One region of the Halomonas sp. KM007 genome, then DNA from elsewhere that is predicted to be linked to it. Evidence: predicted binding sites of a transcription regulator. Region 1 holds the regulator's gene; the other holds the start of a gene.
The links. The regulator FliA, encoded in region 1, starts transcription of late flagellar genes. The targets are predictions, from matches to a motif close to CTAAAGTTNNNNNNNNNNCNGCCGATA.
Positions count from the first base shown of each region.

Region 2: the regulator FliA is predicted to act here: its motif matches at 5,944-5,970, upstream of RVM27_RS16170 (DUF4019 domain-containing protein).

Region 1 covers NZ_CP136131.1:1,681,609-1,689,450, reverse strand. The annotation lists gene flhF (flagellar biosynthesis GTPase FlhF) at 1-2,042, shown strand, start outside; gene RVM27_RS07885 (hypothetical protein) at 2,039-2,638, shown strand; gene RVM27_RS07880 (flagellar protein FlhE) at 2,720-3,133, shown strand; gene RVM27_RS07875 (RNA polymerase sigma factor FliA) at 3,160-3,864, shown strand; gene RVM27_RS07870 (motility protein A) at 3,904-4,719, shown strand; gene RVM27_RS07865 (OmpA/MotB family protein) at 4,724-5,395, shown strand; gene RVM27_RS07860 (sensor domain-containing diguanylate cyclase) at 5,419-7,428, shown strand; gene RVM27_RS07855 (invasion associated locus B family protein) at 7,425-7,842, opposite strand, start outside.
Region 2 covers NZ_CP136131.1:3,404,264-3,412,105, reverse strand. The annotation lists gene RVM27_RS16205 (ABC transporter ATP-binding protein) at 1-164, shown strand, start outside; gene RVM27_RS16200 (phosphodiesterase) at 157-1,020, shown strand; gene RVM27_RS16195 (cytochrome P450 family protein) at 1,087-2,211, opposite strand; gene RVM27_RS16190 (glutaminase) at 2,418-3,338, shown strand; gene RVM27_RS16185 (bifunctional transcriptional activator/DNA repair enzyme AdaA) at 3,373-4,221, opposite strand; gene RVM27_RS16180 (hypothetical protein) at 4,315-4,773, opposite strand; gene RVM27_RS16175 (YqaA family protein) at 4,865-5,467, shown strand; gene RVM27_RS16170 (DUF4019 domain-containing protein) at 5,495-5,902, opposite strand; gene RVM27_RS16165 (alternative oxidase) at 6,097-6,729, shown strand; gene RVM27_RS16160 (class I SAM-dependent DNA methyltransferase) at 7,042-7,791, shown strand; gene RVM27_RS16155 (YehS family protein) at 7,808-7,842, opposite strand, start outside.

The DNA of each region.
Region 1 (7,842 bases):
ACGATGCGGTCGATCAGTTCGATCCTGCCCCTAGCCCGGCCACGCAGCAGGAACCCGCTGCGCCGGTGTTTTCGTTGCCCCAACAGCCAGACCCGTTGGAAGTCATGAGCGAGCGCCTGCTGCGCGAAATGCAAGAGATGCGCGAGCTGCTGGCGCGACGGCAACCCGACCCTGCGCCAAGGGCGGACAGCGCGTCAGAGCACTTGCAGCAGGTGATGCTGCGCGTTGGCTTCAGCCATGAGCTGAGCCAGGAAGTGGTCGAGGCCTTGCCCGATGAGCTGGCATCGTTACCGGCTTCCAGCGACAGCTTGATGGCCTGGCTACGCGAACAGCTCATGGCGCGGTTGCGTGTACTGCGTCAGGAAGAGGCGTTTTTCGACCAGACCGGCATCGTGGCTCTGGTAGGCCCTACCGGGGTCGGCAAGACGACCACCACGGCCAAGCTGGCGGCGCGTTTTGTGATGCGCCATGGCACACGCCCGGTGGCGTTGGTGACTACCGACAGCTTCCGAATTGGTGCCCATGAGCAGCTGCGGATCTATGCGCGACTGCTGGATACCCCCATGTATGCGCTGGATGTCGAGCAACCCATTGACGAGCTGGTGGGACGGCTTCAGGGCAAGCAGTGGGTAGTCATCGATACCGTCGGCATGAGCCAGCGCGATCAGCGGGTGATCGAGCAGATTGCACACCTTCAGGGGGGGCAATCCACCGTGCGTCTGGTGCTGATGTTGAATGCCGCCAGTCAGCCCGAAACGCTGGAGGAGGTCGTGTTGCGCTATCGCCAGGCAGCCAGGGCGGCTGGGGCGACGCTGGACGACTGCATCATCACCAAGCAGGATGAAGCGGGGCGCTTGGCCCCGGCGTTGGATATCGTCATGCGCCATGGCATGCGTGTGCTGTTTGGCTCCCATGGCCAGCAGGTGCCGGAAGACATGTCCGTGGCCGACCCTCAGGCGCTGATCGCTCAGGCGTTGGGCGCACAGCCCCGCGCCGTGCACCAGACCGAACCCTCGGCGCCGCTCAGCTTGCCACGCTGGTCGCGGGATGTGCTGGGGCAAGGGCGCAGGCTCTCATCGGTGCTGGCTCGACTGCGCAAACGGGTGGATGACTTTTACCTGCTGGAAGCCGCCTGGGATATCGGCGCACTGCCTGGGGTCATTCAGGATCAGCGGCTGGATGAGCTGTTGTCCGGGGCAGATGCCAATAGCCGCGCCATGGGGCTGGCCTGGTCGCCACGCCGCCAAGGGCGTGGCTGTGACTGGACGATGCCGGATGTTCGGCTGGATGAGCAGGGCCGTTGGTTGGCCCTGACGCGGCTTCAGCACCGTCAGCCTGCCGGCTGGCAGCCGCGTCTGGAAGAGTGTGGAGAAGATATGGCAGTTCACCTGCTGCCCGCTCTGCCAGAACCCGACGTGCTCACCTGGCTGCACGACCAACGTTTGACCTGGGTCAGCGCGGTGCATGCCAGCCAGCGAGTAGACTATCAGGGCGAGCGCTACGCCCTGAAGAATCTGTTTCAAGAGAGTACGCTGACCCACAGCGTCACGGTGCGTTTTCGCGGCCAGCGCATGCAGCTGTGGAATGCCTATGTCGAGGTGCAGGCCGCCTCGGGTCACGCCCTGCTGACCTGGGTGGGCGACATCCGTGACCCTGAAAGTGACAAGCGCGTCGCGCGTCGCTATTGGTTGACACCCGCCCGGTTGGGTAGCGATGTACTGTCACTGCTGGTCACCCAGCTCGAAAGCGATGGGCTGGCCGCACTGACCAAGCGAGCGTGGCAACAGCTCAAGGAAAGCGACAGTGGCGAAGTGAGTCGTGAGCTGCGCCTGTTGATGGCCAGCGGTGCAGCGGCCGTGGCAGGCCACCTCGACCTGGCCGATGATGAACCAGGCCAGGCGCTGAGAACGGATCTGGTGCGGCTGTTGGGTAGCCAGCGCAAGCGCCGGGATACGGCCCTGCTGGACGCGCTGCTGCATGTGTTGATGGCCCGAGATGCCATTCGGCAACTGGGCAGTGTCAGCCTCGAGGATGTGCTATGAATGGCCAGGATCAGGCTGCCGGGCTGAGAAAATGGGCAGATTTGCAGCGCCAGCAGCGAGGCGAGCAACCTGACGAGCCTGCGGCCGACGCGCCGAGTGTCGATACTTCCACTTCAGACAAGGAAGTGGCGCAAACGAACGTTGGCGCGGACGCTTCGGAAACCGCTCCCAAGGAGGTCGCAAGTGCGGCAGCGAACGTAACGGCCCCCCGCCCGACACGCACACTGGTCATTGTGGGGTTGAGCTCAGCGGGTGCCGTGCACGTCGACAAGGTCAAAGGTCGCTTGGCGCAGTGGGCATCGCTGGGGCGCCAGTGGGCGGGCGATCCTCAGGAGTGGGACGTCAAGGTGGCAAGCCCCGAGGCAGGGTCGATGGCTGCCTTGGCGCATCACCCTCACTGGGCGCTATGGGTGAGCAGTGACGCCGAGGCCTTCGCGAGCATGTACCGTGCCCTACGCCAGATGCGTGAGCAAGGGGGGCCGCGCCGCCTGCTGGCCCTGCACGAGCCGCACCTCCCGCGTCAGGGCTTGCTGGACAACCTGCGTGATGCCGCTGCGCACTATTTGCAAATAGAGCTGTTGCTACTGGCTCGTTGATGACCCCATGACAAGGGACCGGCAATGCCTCTACAGACGATGTTGCTACGAACATTGATCAACACCGCAAAGTGGTCAACAGTGACATGGAGCGTGTTTCTCTCCAGCGCCGCGTGGGTGCTGGTGTTATCGCTGGTTGTGGGTGAATCGGCGCGGGCGGCGACAGGTAGCTGGAGCAGTCAAATGCCCGCGGTGATGGTGGCCATGAGCGATCGGGCGAGCAGCAGCCAGGCCATCAGGCCTCCGGCGGGCATACCGCTGGGCGACGCGACATTGGCGAGGGTGCAATGGCGTTTCGAGGCGCCTGCCCATGCGCCTGTCAACGCCTGGCTATGCCATCCTGCACAATGCGTGCCCCTGAGTGGCATGCGTGGCAGCACCATGGCACTGGCAGGTCTGGAAGCCAACGCGCCGCTTCATTTGCGCTTTGCGCTGTCGCCGGGGCAACGGCCCGTGCGCGTACAGGGGCTGCAGGTCATCGTGAATTATCAGTAAAGATCGTTTAGCCGTGAGGCAATAGGATGTATACAGCACAAGGCAGGATCAAGCAGAGTGAGCTGTTAACTCAATACATGCCACTGGTGAGACGTCAGGCCTTGACACTGCAGGTCAGGTTGCCCGCCAGTATCGAGCTGGATGATCTGATTCAAGCGGGCATGGTGGGCTTGCTGGAGGCACTGGGTCGCTTTGATGCCGCACAGGGCGCGACGTTTGCCACGTTCGCCAGCCAACGCATTCGGGGCGCCATGATGGATGAACTGCGCACTCGGGACTGGCTGCCGCGCAGCGTGCGCCGCTCTGCCCGCGCAGTCGATGAAACCGTACGCCGTTTGGAGCAGACGCTGGGCAGGCCCCCTGAAGAGGTGGAAATTGCCCGTGAGCTGGAGATGCCGCTGAGCGACTATCAACAGCTGCTCAACGACACCAATAGCGGGCAGCTACTGCCCTTCGAGGAACTGGTGGCCGATGGCGGTGAGCCAGCCGGGGACGAAGGCAGCGCCAATCGCCCTTTCGAACAACTGCTCGACGAGCAGCAGCGGCACACTCTGATCGAAGCGATCGAGGCGTTGCCCGAGCGTGAAAAACTGCTGATGGCCCTGTATTACCAGGAAGAGATGAACCTCAAAGAGGTGGGGGCGGTACTGGGCGTCACCGAATCGCGGGTATCGCAACTGCATAGCCAGGCCGTCAGCCGCCTTCGTGCCCGCTTGAGCGACCAAGATTGACCTTCTTATCCTCTCACGTTAACCGGCAAGGAGCCGTTGATGAACCCCTCTACGTTGATCGGCATATTTGCCAGCATGCTGTTGTTGATAAGCGTGCTGTTCTTTACCGCAGAGTCGCCAGAAAGCTTTATCAACTTGCCTGGTCTGGCCATCGTCATTACCGGTACCCTAGCGGCGACGTTCATCAGCTACCCCTTGAAGGAGGTACTGCGGGTAGTGCGCCTGGTAGGCCTGGTATTCCGCCGCGAGAACACCTATGTGCGCGATGATATCGGCGAGCTGGTGGCCATGTCGCGGTTATGGTTCAAGGGCGATGTCCGAGCGGTAGAGCGGGAGCTGGAGCATACGCGCAACCCGTTTCTGCGCACCGGTATTCAACTGGTGATTGCCAACACCAAGGAAGATGAAATTTTCGACATGCTGCGCTGGCGGATCGCAAGGCTGAAGGCGCGTGAGCATGCCGAAGCGCAGATTTTCCGCACCATGGCCACCTATGCGCCGGCCTTTGGCATGATTGGTACGCTGGTGGGGCTGGTCAACATGCTGGAAGTCATGGATGCGGGCGATCTGCAGGTGATCGGCCCACGTATGGCCGTGGCGCTGCTCACCACGTTTTACGGTATTCTGCTGGCCAATCTGGTCTTCAAGCCCATTGCCGTCAAACTGGAGCGGCGGACCGAAGAGCGCCTGATCACCATGAACATGGTGCTGGAAGGCATTTCTCTCATTACCAAGCGTCGCTTGCCGTCGTTCATCGAAGAGACGTTGAACTCGTTCGTGGCCAACTACCACGACGAAATCCGTGATGCGAGCGTCAAGCCGCGCCCAGGCGTCGATTCGGCGTTGAAAGGGTAGCGCCATGCTCAATCACGAGGCACGGTTTGCGCTGGAACTGCCAGCGGCAGCGGGCGAGAGCGACGAAGGGTGGCTGACCAGTTACCTGGACGTCTTGACGCTGCTGATTACCCTGTTCGTGCTCTTGCTGGCGCTGACGCCTCCTGGCGGTGGCGAAGGGAGGGAGAGCGATGCCATGGGGCCGGCCAGTGCCATCATGGCCATGCCGTTGGCCTCATTGGCCACCGGTATTCATCCACGTCACGACGGCGTGCAGTCGCAGATGGCGGGGCTGGATATTCCTGGGGTCAGTGTCTCGCAGGGTCGTGAGGGCATCACCCTGCGCATCGACGACAGCCTGTTGTTTTCCAGTGGTAGCGATGTGCTAACGCCTCAGGGCCTGATCGTGTTAGAAGGTCTCACGTCAGTACTCCAAACGTTCGAAGGCCAAATATCGGTGGAAGGGCATACCGATAACGTGCCCATTGCCACCCCGCGCTTTCCCTCTAACTGGGAGCTTTCCACGGGTCGCGCCATTGCCGTGGTGCGCCAGTTGGAGCGTCAGGGTATCGCCATTTCTCGTATGCGGGCGGTTGGCTATGCCGACACCCAACCCATGGAAAGTAACGCTACCTCGGAAGGGCGAGCTGCCAACCGACGCGTTGAACTGCTGCTCAAACAGCAGGTCGAGGGGTAAAGCACTATCTCGAGGCTATCTTCGTGTCGACGCATCATTCTCGACTGCAGTCCTTTGGCGCTGTCTTGGTACTGGATACCGACGTGCGGCAGGTTCAGGCCGTCAGCCGCAACCTGGCGGCATTACTGGGGTTACCCACCAACGAGCAGCCGCCCCCTACGCTGACGTCTCTGCTGGGCAAGCGGCTCAGCCAGCGGCTGCGCCATGAACTGCAAGGGCAGCCCCGCCTATCCGGCCCGCTCACTTTTCGCCGAGCCACCGTCGATACGCGCTTTCAACTCCAGGCCTATCGAACAGACCGACACGTCGTCGTCGAAATAGAGCCATTGCCCCCGATGGGCAAGCAGCGCCTGCTGGGAACGCTCAATGAGCGCCTGGTGCGCCTGGCCGAAGCCACGCACCAGGAGGAACTGCTGGACTACCTGGTCGGTGCCGTTCAGGAGTTGACCGGGCACGAGCGCGTCTCGGTGTGCCATTTCGACGGCGATTGGCATGGGCTCATCGTGGCCGAAAAGTGTACGGGGCGCTTGGCAGGGCTGCGCGGGCAACGGTTTCCGGCCAGCGATTTCCCACTGGCCTTGCGGCATGCCTACGAACGTCATCCGGTGCGCTTGATTCAAGACGTCACCGCCGACACCGAGCCCCTGGTGCCCGCAGACGTCACGGCCAACCTGCGCAACTGCTTCTTGCGTGCGCCGGCTGCCGAGCGGCGCGTCTATCTGCAGCGGCTGGGGGCACACAGTGCCTTCAGTGTGGCCATGCAAAGTGATGCTGGCCTGTGGGGGCTGCTGTTCTGTCATTCGGCCCATGCCCACCCCGTGGCGCCGCCCTTGCGCGATGCGGTGCGGACACTGGTGCAAATGGCGATGCAGCGGTTGTTGCTGCTGCGTGCTCGCCAGGAGGCACGTTACCTGCAGCGCGTGCAGGATAGCCTGGTGCTGTCGGTCTCTGCCCAGCAAGAACCCAAAAGCCCCCAGCAGATTCTTCACGAGCAGGCTGCGTCCTGGTGTGCGCTGTTCCGTGCTCAGGGGGTTGCCCTGTGGCTCAATGGCAGCGTGTGTTCTGCCGGTGTGGTGCCGCTCTCCACGGTGGTGTGCCAACTGGTGAAGCGTATCGACAGGGGGCATCGCCATGGGGGGCCGTGGTGTACCCGAGAGGTGGCGGTGGAGCCGCTGACAGCGTCACTCCACATGTCAGAGCAGTGTGGGATTCTGGCTGTGCCGCTCTCCATCAGCCCAGCACAGCGAGGCTGGCTGTTGTTCTTTCGGCCCGAGCAGGTGGAAACCCTCTATTGGGCCATGGGCCCTGTCTCGGCTGCCGTGGCCTCATCCACGCAGCCGACGCCCCCCTCGGCTGCGTGGAGTGAAGACGTGGTCGGCAAAAGCGAAGCATGGCAGCGTGTCGAACGCCTGGCGGCCATCGACTTGGGGGAAGATTTGACGCTGGCTATTTCTGCCTATGAGATCAGTACGCTCAACATGCACCTTGAGCAAGAGCGCAAGGCACTGGCCACAGCCAACCAGCGGCTCGAGCAGTTGGCCCACTTTGACCCATTGACTCAGGTCTGGAATCGCTATCGTATCGAGCAGGCCATCGATGCCGAATTAGTCGCGGCCAAGCGCTACGGCGCCGCATTCGCGTTGCTGCTGTTTGACGTGGATCACTTCAAGCAAATCAATGACGCTTATGGGCATGGCGTGGGGGATGACGTGCTGGTCTCGCTGGCTCGTCTGGTGGAAACGTCGCTGCGGGGCTGCGACCATCTTGGCCGCTGGGGCGGCGAAGAGTTCGTGGTGCTGGCGACACATTCCGATGAGGAAGCGGCCATGGGCCTGGCTGAGCGGCTGTGCAGCCTGGTGGCCACGCTGCATGTCAACGGGTTGGACCAGCCCATCACCGTCAGTATCGGCGTGGCGATATGGCAGCCGGGCGACAGCTGCAAGACGCTGATGTCGCGGGCCGATGTGGCCATGTACCGAGCCAAGCGCGGTGGTCGCAATCGTGTGGAAATCGCCGAGCAGCGAGCCGGTTAATCTTCTGTCGTGCTGTCCTCGCACAGCTGCTGCATGCGTGCGATGGCGCTGTCTGCACCGGCAAGGCTGAAGGTCATGTACCACGGCTCCTGCTCGTTTTGGTCGAAGCCCAGGAACAGCTGCTCACCGGTGCGCATCTGGGCCATCAGTGTGTCGAGATCGCTCAGGTAAAAGTGTGCGTAGAAGCCATCGTCGCCGCGCTCGGTGATGAACTCGGCCATGGTATCCACGATGGGCTGGTCATCGATGCGCAGCCGTGTGGGCACCAGATTGACGGCGCGGCTCTCGCCTTGCTGCTGTTCCAGCGTCACGCGCATTTCCAGCCAGGGGAGGTCGCATACCCCCTGGCTGGTATTGAGGCTCAGGGTGGCATCGGAGTAGCTGTGGGTCTCCACTGCGCGAAAATGGCGCTCT
Region 2 (7,842 bases), 1.7 Mb from region 1:
TGATGGTCGACACCGGTGGCGCTGCCCCCCTTCAGGTCGAAGCCTCTTCCCGCCAGCGCTACTCCCACGATGCCATCATTAGCCTTGCGCTACCCGCCCACGTACTTTTTCATCCCGACAGGCCTACGCCTTCGGTACGCACTCAGGAGGTGGTCAATGGCTAATGACGGATTCGACACTACGATACCCGACCCTTCTTCATGTCTCATCGCACAGATCAGCGACCCACATATCAAGGCGGGCGGCAAACGCTCCTATCGCCAGGTGGATACCGCCCGTGCGCTGAGTCACGCCATCGACACGCTCAACCAGCTCGCCCCTAGGCCTGACCTGGTACTCATCACCGGTGACCTGGTCGATTTTGGCCAGCCTGACGAGTACGCTACCTTCAAGCAGATTCTTGCCGAGTTGACGCTGCCCGTGTATCTGATTCCCGGCAATCATGACGACCGCGCTCACCTACGCGCCGCATTTCCCGAACATCACTATCTGTTTCAGAACCGCGACGCCGTGCAGTGGGTGGTGGAGGAGTATCCGGTGCGGCTCGTGGGGCTCGATTCTTCTGTTCCCGGTAAACCCCACGGGAAACTCAGCGAGGAGAGCCTGCATTGGCTGGAGGCAACGCTTGCCCAGCAACCCCACAAACCAACGCTGGTGATGGTGCATCATCATCCGTTCATGAGCGGCATTGGACATATGGACGCTCAGCCGCTGAAGCATCCAGACGCCCTGGCCAGCGTCATTGCTCGCCATGCCCAGGTCGAGCGCGTGCTATGCGGGCATCTGCACCGCTCAATTCAAGCGCGCTTTGCCCGTACCCTGGCCATTAGCTGCCCGGGGGTTTCCCACCAGGTCAGCCTGGATCTTACTCCAGGCGGCCCCGCTCACTTTCAAATGGAGCCGCCCGGTTACCTGCTTCACCAATGGTCAGCGACCAATGGCATGGTGACGCACCAGGGGTTCATCGAGCGCTATCCTGGGCCTTTCCCGTTTTACGACGAGCACGGGCTGATCGACTAATGCTCTATCGACTCGCCTCTGATGTCGCTTGGCGACGATGCACCCGAAAGCGCAAATGGAACGGGCTCAGCAGGCCCGGCATGGGGCCTCTGCGGAGAGCTTTTCCGGGGGATGAAGTACGATGCTGGCCTGCCCCAACAGGGCAGCCAGGCAGTGGCTGGTCACCAGCAGCACCACATGCCTGCCGGGGCAGATACCCGGCCCACCGCTGAACGGCACCAGCGGCCAAGGCGTTTGGGTGTGGCTATGGCCTTCCGGCGTCAGCCAGAGCTCGGGGGTGAAGCGATGGGCGGCGTGCAGGTAGCGCTCGTCGCGATGAAAGTAGGGTGCGTGAATCAGTACCGAAGTATTGGCGGGCATGGTGCCCGCCTGCCACTGGGTTGGCTGGGTGGTCTGGCGCAGCAGCAGCGGCGTGGTGGGCCACAGGCGTAGCGCTTCCAACAGGGTGGCCTTGAAATCGTCCAGCGGGTGGCCCTGTTGCGCTTTGGCCAGCGCCTGCGCCGCGACATCAGGATGCGCGCTGAGCAGCGCCAGGGCGCGGAAGGTCGCCATGCCCGCCGGCTCGAAGGCAAACAGCCATTGAGGCACCTGCTGCAACGGTGCCTGCTCTCGGCCAGGGCACTGCGGAGCCAGCGCAGACATCAGGCTGCCGGGTGCCGCTTCACGCAGGTAATACGCCAGGCGCTGCTCGAAGCGCTTGCGCAGGCGCTGGCGCTTGGGGCGCAAAAAGCCCCAGTTGGCCGCTTTGCGCAGAGCAGTCAGCTCCTCGGTCAGTACGCGGTCATCGGCGGCGGCGTCGCCCAGCACCACGCGACGAACGATGCGGTCCCAGGTCAGCAGAAAGGTCGGCCAATCCAGCTCGTCATAGCGGGTGGCGACCCGCTCCAGCAGCGCCGTGACCTCTTCCTGCACCACCTGCACGAACGCCTGGGAAGCATCATGGTGAGGACAATCGCTTTGCAGAACCCGCTCGTTCAGCGCCCTGCGCTGCTCGCGGGCCTCTCCTTCGGAAATCAGCGAGAACCCCGGCTCGAAGTGGCTGAGGGCACTGTGCTTGGCCTGCTCATTGGGTGAAAAGGGGGTGGGCGTATGCTCCAGCACATCGTTGGCATCGGCGGGGTCCAGCACCACCGCCATGGACTTCATCGGCACCTTGAGCATCAGCGGCCCCGCGTTGGATATCCTATCCATGAAACCTCCTTTGACCGGGCAGGGTTCAGGCTGCAGTGTAGATGCCACCGGCCCCGCTGCAAGGGCTCCCACTGCAAACAGCATGTTTATCAACTCAAAGGGTTATCAAGGTTATTGCGCAGCGCCTCAGCGGGCTGCCGCCAGCAGACAGCTGGGCTTTTTTCCGCTAGGGTAGCGGCTCCCGCTGCCAAACAACGACGCCCGAGATGCAAACGCTACTGAACGAGATTGCTGACGAGCTATCCCACGCCACCGAGCGCGGCAAGGTGGCCGACTACATTCCCCAACTGGCCCAGGTCGATCCCAACCAGTTTGCCATCAGCCTGGCCACCGTAGAGGGCGAGCGCTTCTCGACGGGCTGCGCCACCACGCCGTTCTCGATTCAGAGTATTTCCAAGGTTTTCACCCTGACCATTGCCCTGGGCAAGCTCGGCGATGCGCTGTGGTCCAACGTCGGCCGCGAACCCTCCGGCGACCCCTTCAACTCCATCGTGCAGCTGGAACACGAGAGCGGTAAACCGCGCAACCCGTTCATCAATGCCGGGGCCATTGCGGTGGTAGACGCCATCATGATGGGCCACGCCCCCAAGGAAACCCTGGCCGAAATATTGAGCTTCGTGCGCTATATCGCCGACGACAACAGCATCTGCTTCGACCATCAGGTCGCCGCCTCGGAAATGCAGCACAAGGACCGTAACGCCTCGCTGGCGCACTTCATGAAAGCCTTTGGGCGGCTGCGCCACGACGTGGACAAAGTGCTTGGCACCTACTTTCACCAGTGCGCCATCGCCATGAGCTGCGAGCAACTGGCCCACGCCGGGCTGTTTCTGGCTTCCGACGGCGTCAACCGCCCCAGCAACCTGCGGGTGGTGTCGCCCCAGCGGGCACGCCGAATCAACTCATTGATGATGATGTGTGGCCACTACGATGCCTCGGGGGAGTTTGCTTTCCGTGTGGGCTTGCCGGGCAAGAGCGGCGTGGGCGGCGGCATTCTGGCCATTGCGCCGGGGCGCGGCTCGCTGGCCGTCTGGTCGCCGGGGCTGGATAGCTACGGCAACAGCCTTCTGGGGGTGCGCGCCCTGGAGATGTTCGTGCAACGCACGGGCTGGTCCATATTTGGACATTAGCGTGCGCTAGCTGGGCACTAGCCGGTCACTCGCTTCAAGCGCTTTCCGAGGATTCCAGATGCTGGGCCACTTCCCAGGCCTGCACCTGGCGTTTCACCTCCAGCCCCCAGCGGTAGCCACCCAGGGCGCCGCTTTGCTGAATCACCCGGTGGCAGGGAATCCACAGCGCCACGGGGTTGGCGCCCACCGCGTTACCCACCGCCCGAGACGATTTCGGCGCCCCCAGCCACTGGGCGATGTGGGAGTAGCTGGCAAGCTGCCCGTCCGGGATCATCAGCAGCGCCCGCCACACGTTGAGCTGAAAGTTGGTGCCCCGCACATGCAGCGAAAGTGCCCCAGGCGCGGCGCGGCGCGGCGGTTCGAACAGCGCCTCGACGGCGTAACGCGTGGCGTCCGGCTGGTGGCACAAGGTACAGCGCGGCCACTCGGCGGCCAGCTGCGCCAGAATCTCCGCTTCGGGTGTCGCTGCCAGAAAGCCCATGCGGCAAATGCCTCTCGGGGTGGTGGCGACCAGCACCTGGCCAAACGGCGTGGGGTGAACCCCATAAGCAATTTCCACGTCCTCCCCCTGGCGCTTGAACTCCCCCGGCGTGACCGCCTCCAGCGTCACGAAATGATCGTAAAGCCGCGAGCCGCCGCTCAGCCCCAGCGCTTCGGCGGTGTCGGCAAGGCTCTGGGAAGAAGCAATCAACTGCTTGCCCCGCGCCAACGTCAACGCTTGTAAAAAGCGCTTCGGGCTCACCCCTACATAGCGGCTGAACAGCCGCTGAAAATGGAACGCACTCAAGTGTACCTGCTCGGCCACCGCCTCCAGGCTCGGCTGCTGGGCGGCGTGGGCCACCATGAAGGCCATGGCTTTTTCGATACGGGCGTAGTCGTTCATCGCGTCCATCTCACGGGCAAAGGGGCAAAAAGAGGCTGATGCTCGCTAAAGCTTACCCAGTGAAAGGCCCGACACCTACCCGAATCTTGCGCACTACACATGCCGGTAAATCACCCGCAAGGGTTGCCCCAGGTGGCCTTGCAGCGACTCGGTCTGTTGAGGGCTCATGGCCCCTGTTCTGGGGTTGATGGCCGTGAGCGAAAACCGAGCGAACCCTTGGGGGAAGGAGTAGTCGAGCTGGTGCACGCTGGCGACACTGCCACAGCACGGCAGCGTCTGAGGAAGGAGCGCAAAGCCACGCTGTGCGTCGTAATCCTGATCCATCAGGAGATGCCACTCAGGAAGGGTCAGCTCTTGCGCGCACAGGTGACAGCGCACGTACTCGAAGTTGCTGCCACAGTCATGAAACATCACATGCTTCGATACCTGCTCGTCTATACTCTCTGCCTCGGGCATCCACTGCCACAACGCAGCCTTGGCCTGGGCTACCTGCTGCGCAGTGAGCAGATAATGAGGCTCTGCCGGAATGATGACGATATGATGATCACTCATGTGAGTCACAGTCTACTCTACACGACAACCCCGCACATTCCTCATGTGCGCCGCCGCCAGTCGGCCATGCCAGTTACGTCAGGAGGACACGATGGCGCTGATCTCTACCCGTACCCAGCACTGGCTGGAGCGTTTGAACGGCTCAAAACACATGCTCTGGCTGATCGCCACCCTCTCGTTTCTGGAAACCATCATACTGCCCGTGCCCATCGAGCTGGTACTGATCCCGTTGATGGCGGTGAACAAACAGCGGATCTGGGCGATTGCCACGGCCACCACGCTGGGCTGCCTGGTGGCGTCGCTGGTGGGCTATAGCGTGGGCATGGTGCTCTATCAATCGCTGGGGACCTGGTTTATCGAGTTCATGGGCATGGAGGAGAGCTATCAGGCGTTTCAGGGCTTCTTCAACCGCTACGGGTTTGCCGCGATTCTGGCCATCGGCATTCTTCCCATCCCCTTCCAGGTGGCCATGATTACCGCCGGGCTCTCCGGTTACCCCATCCTGCTATTCGTGCTGGCGGCGCTGCTCTCACGCGGGCTGCGCTACTACGGGCTGGCCTGGCTGGTGAAACGCTATGGCAAACGGGTTGAAACTCTGTGGAAGCGCCATGCGCTGATGACCAGCCTCGCACTGGGTAGCGCGGTGCTGGTCATCGTGTTGGTCATGCAGGCATTGGCGGGGATGATCGTGTGATAGGCTAGCGGCTGATTGACCCAGCCGTCACTCGATATAGTAACCACTGACCCGCCAGGTGCCGTTTTCCAGATGCGGGGTCACCACTTCCACCACCCGCGGGCGGTTGGCAAACTGGGTCTGGAAGGTAACGACCTTGAAGTCGCCCCGTTCAGCGCCGGGCATGGAGGTGTACTGCGAAACGCGCACTCGGCGGCGCGATTGCACCGAGCCAAAGTCCTTACGCGACAGTGCAACGGTGCGTTCAAGCATGGCAGCAGAAAGCGGTGTACGCAGCAGTGGCGAAGCGGCTTCCCATGCCTGTTCATACTCGCTGTTATCGATCTTCACCAACCACGCCAGCGCCGCCTCCTCTGCTGCCTGCACAGATGCCTGAGCCGTTGCGGTAAGCATCAACAAGGCAGCGGACAACAACAGAGCACGTAATTTGGGCATGGCAGACTCATTAGTGGCTAAGAAAAGACGTACCTCTTTATTATCGGAAAGTCGCAAGGATTCTTTAGCATTTCAGCGCCCATCGCTGCCAGCGACGTCAATCTTTCACCGCAGTGGCAAAAAGATGCTCAAGCGACGAACCCAAAAGCCATACAGAAGTCATACATTAAAATTTTACCTGCAAGGAGTAGACCATGAACAGTCATGATGAGCACACGAGGCCTGGCGAACAATACACACATCACCAACCTCAGGGGCTGTCAGACCGCATTGCCTACCGAGTCGTGAAATTCATGCGTTTTTTTGCCGACAAGTTTTTTGCCGGCCGTTACGGCCATCGTGCCGTCATTCTGGAAACAGTGGCCGCCGTGCCCGGCATGGTGGGAGGGGCGATACAGCACTTGCATGCCATTCGGCGCATCAAGGATGATGATGGCTGGATTCGTACCCTATTGGATGAAGCGGAAAACGAGCGCATGCACCTGATGACCTTTATCGAGGTCGCCAAGCCCAACCGTTTCGAGCGCTTCCTCATTCTCGTAGCCCAAGGCATGTTCTTTAATCTGTTTTTCCTGCTGTATTTATGCTCCAGCAAGACCGCCCACCGCGTGGTCGGCTACCTGGAAGAGGAAGCCGTCTATAGCTACACCGAATACCTGGAAGGTATCGACCGAGGCGATTACGAAAACATCCCGGCGCCCCAAATCGCCATCGATTACTGGAAGCTACCCCAGGATGCGCGGTTGCGCGACGTGGTGATCGCCGTACGTGCCGACGAGGCGAGCCATCGGGACGTCAACCATGACTTCGCCGACCAGCTTTCTTGATGGGCTACCGTAAGCGGCTAACGTGAAAAGCTGTCTCCACAACCCATCACCGGGCACCCTGCACCAGGCCCGGTGATATTAGCCTTTTCAGCTCTCGCCCAGGCATAGCCGCATGAAACAGCTATTGGGGTCAAGCCGGTAGCTGCCGAACGGCCCGCAATACTCGAACCCGAAACGGGCGTATAAACGGCGGGCGGGTTCGAATATGTATCATTGCCCTCTCCGTTGGCTAGCCAAACCCGGCTTCTCAAATACGAAGCGCTCGTATACCATGCGCCACCTCTTTCCTTTAGCGTTCACCGTTAGGCCACCATGTCCGTCAACGCGCTCTACACCGACCTTTCCGGCTATTACGATCTGATGTGCGTCGACATCGACTACCGCGCGCAAAGTAACGCCATTCATCGCCTGCATCAGCTGTTTGGCAACGCGGGCAGCCAGCACTTGGACCTGGCCTGCGGCACCGGCCCCCACGTACGCCATTTTCTGGATGTGGGCTACACCAGCAGCGGGCTGGACATTCACCAGCCGATGCTGGACCTGGCAGCCACCCGCTGCCCGGAAGCTCACTTTTCGCTGCAAGACATGGGCCAGTTCCAAGTGGATGAGCCGGTGGATTTGATCACCTGCTTTTTATACTCCATCCACTACAACGCCAACCTGGAAAAGCTGAGCGCCTGCATCGCCAGCGCCCACCGCGCCCTGCGCACCGGCGGCGTACTGTGCTTCAACAGCGTGGACAAGGAGCGCATCGACAACGCGCTGTTCGTCAAGCACACCGCCCAGCAAGGCGAGGATCGCTTCACGTTTCGTTCGGGTTGGCACTATGCGGGGCACGGGGAACGGCAAACGCTGCGGCTCAGTATCGAAAAGAGCACGCCTGCGGTCACCCAGGTATGGAATGACGAGCACCCCATGGTGGCGGTCAGCTTTGGCGAACTCATCGCCCTGCTGACGCCCTACTTCGAGGTACACGTGTTCGAACACGACTACCAGACCATCACCCCGTGGGACAACGCGTCTGGCAATGCCATCTTCGTGTGCGTGAAGCGCGACGGCTAAGGTATCACCTTAGGCGTCAGTTCTCCTGGCTGGGGCGCTGCTGTTGCTGCA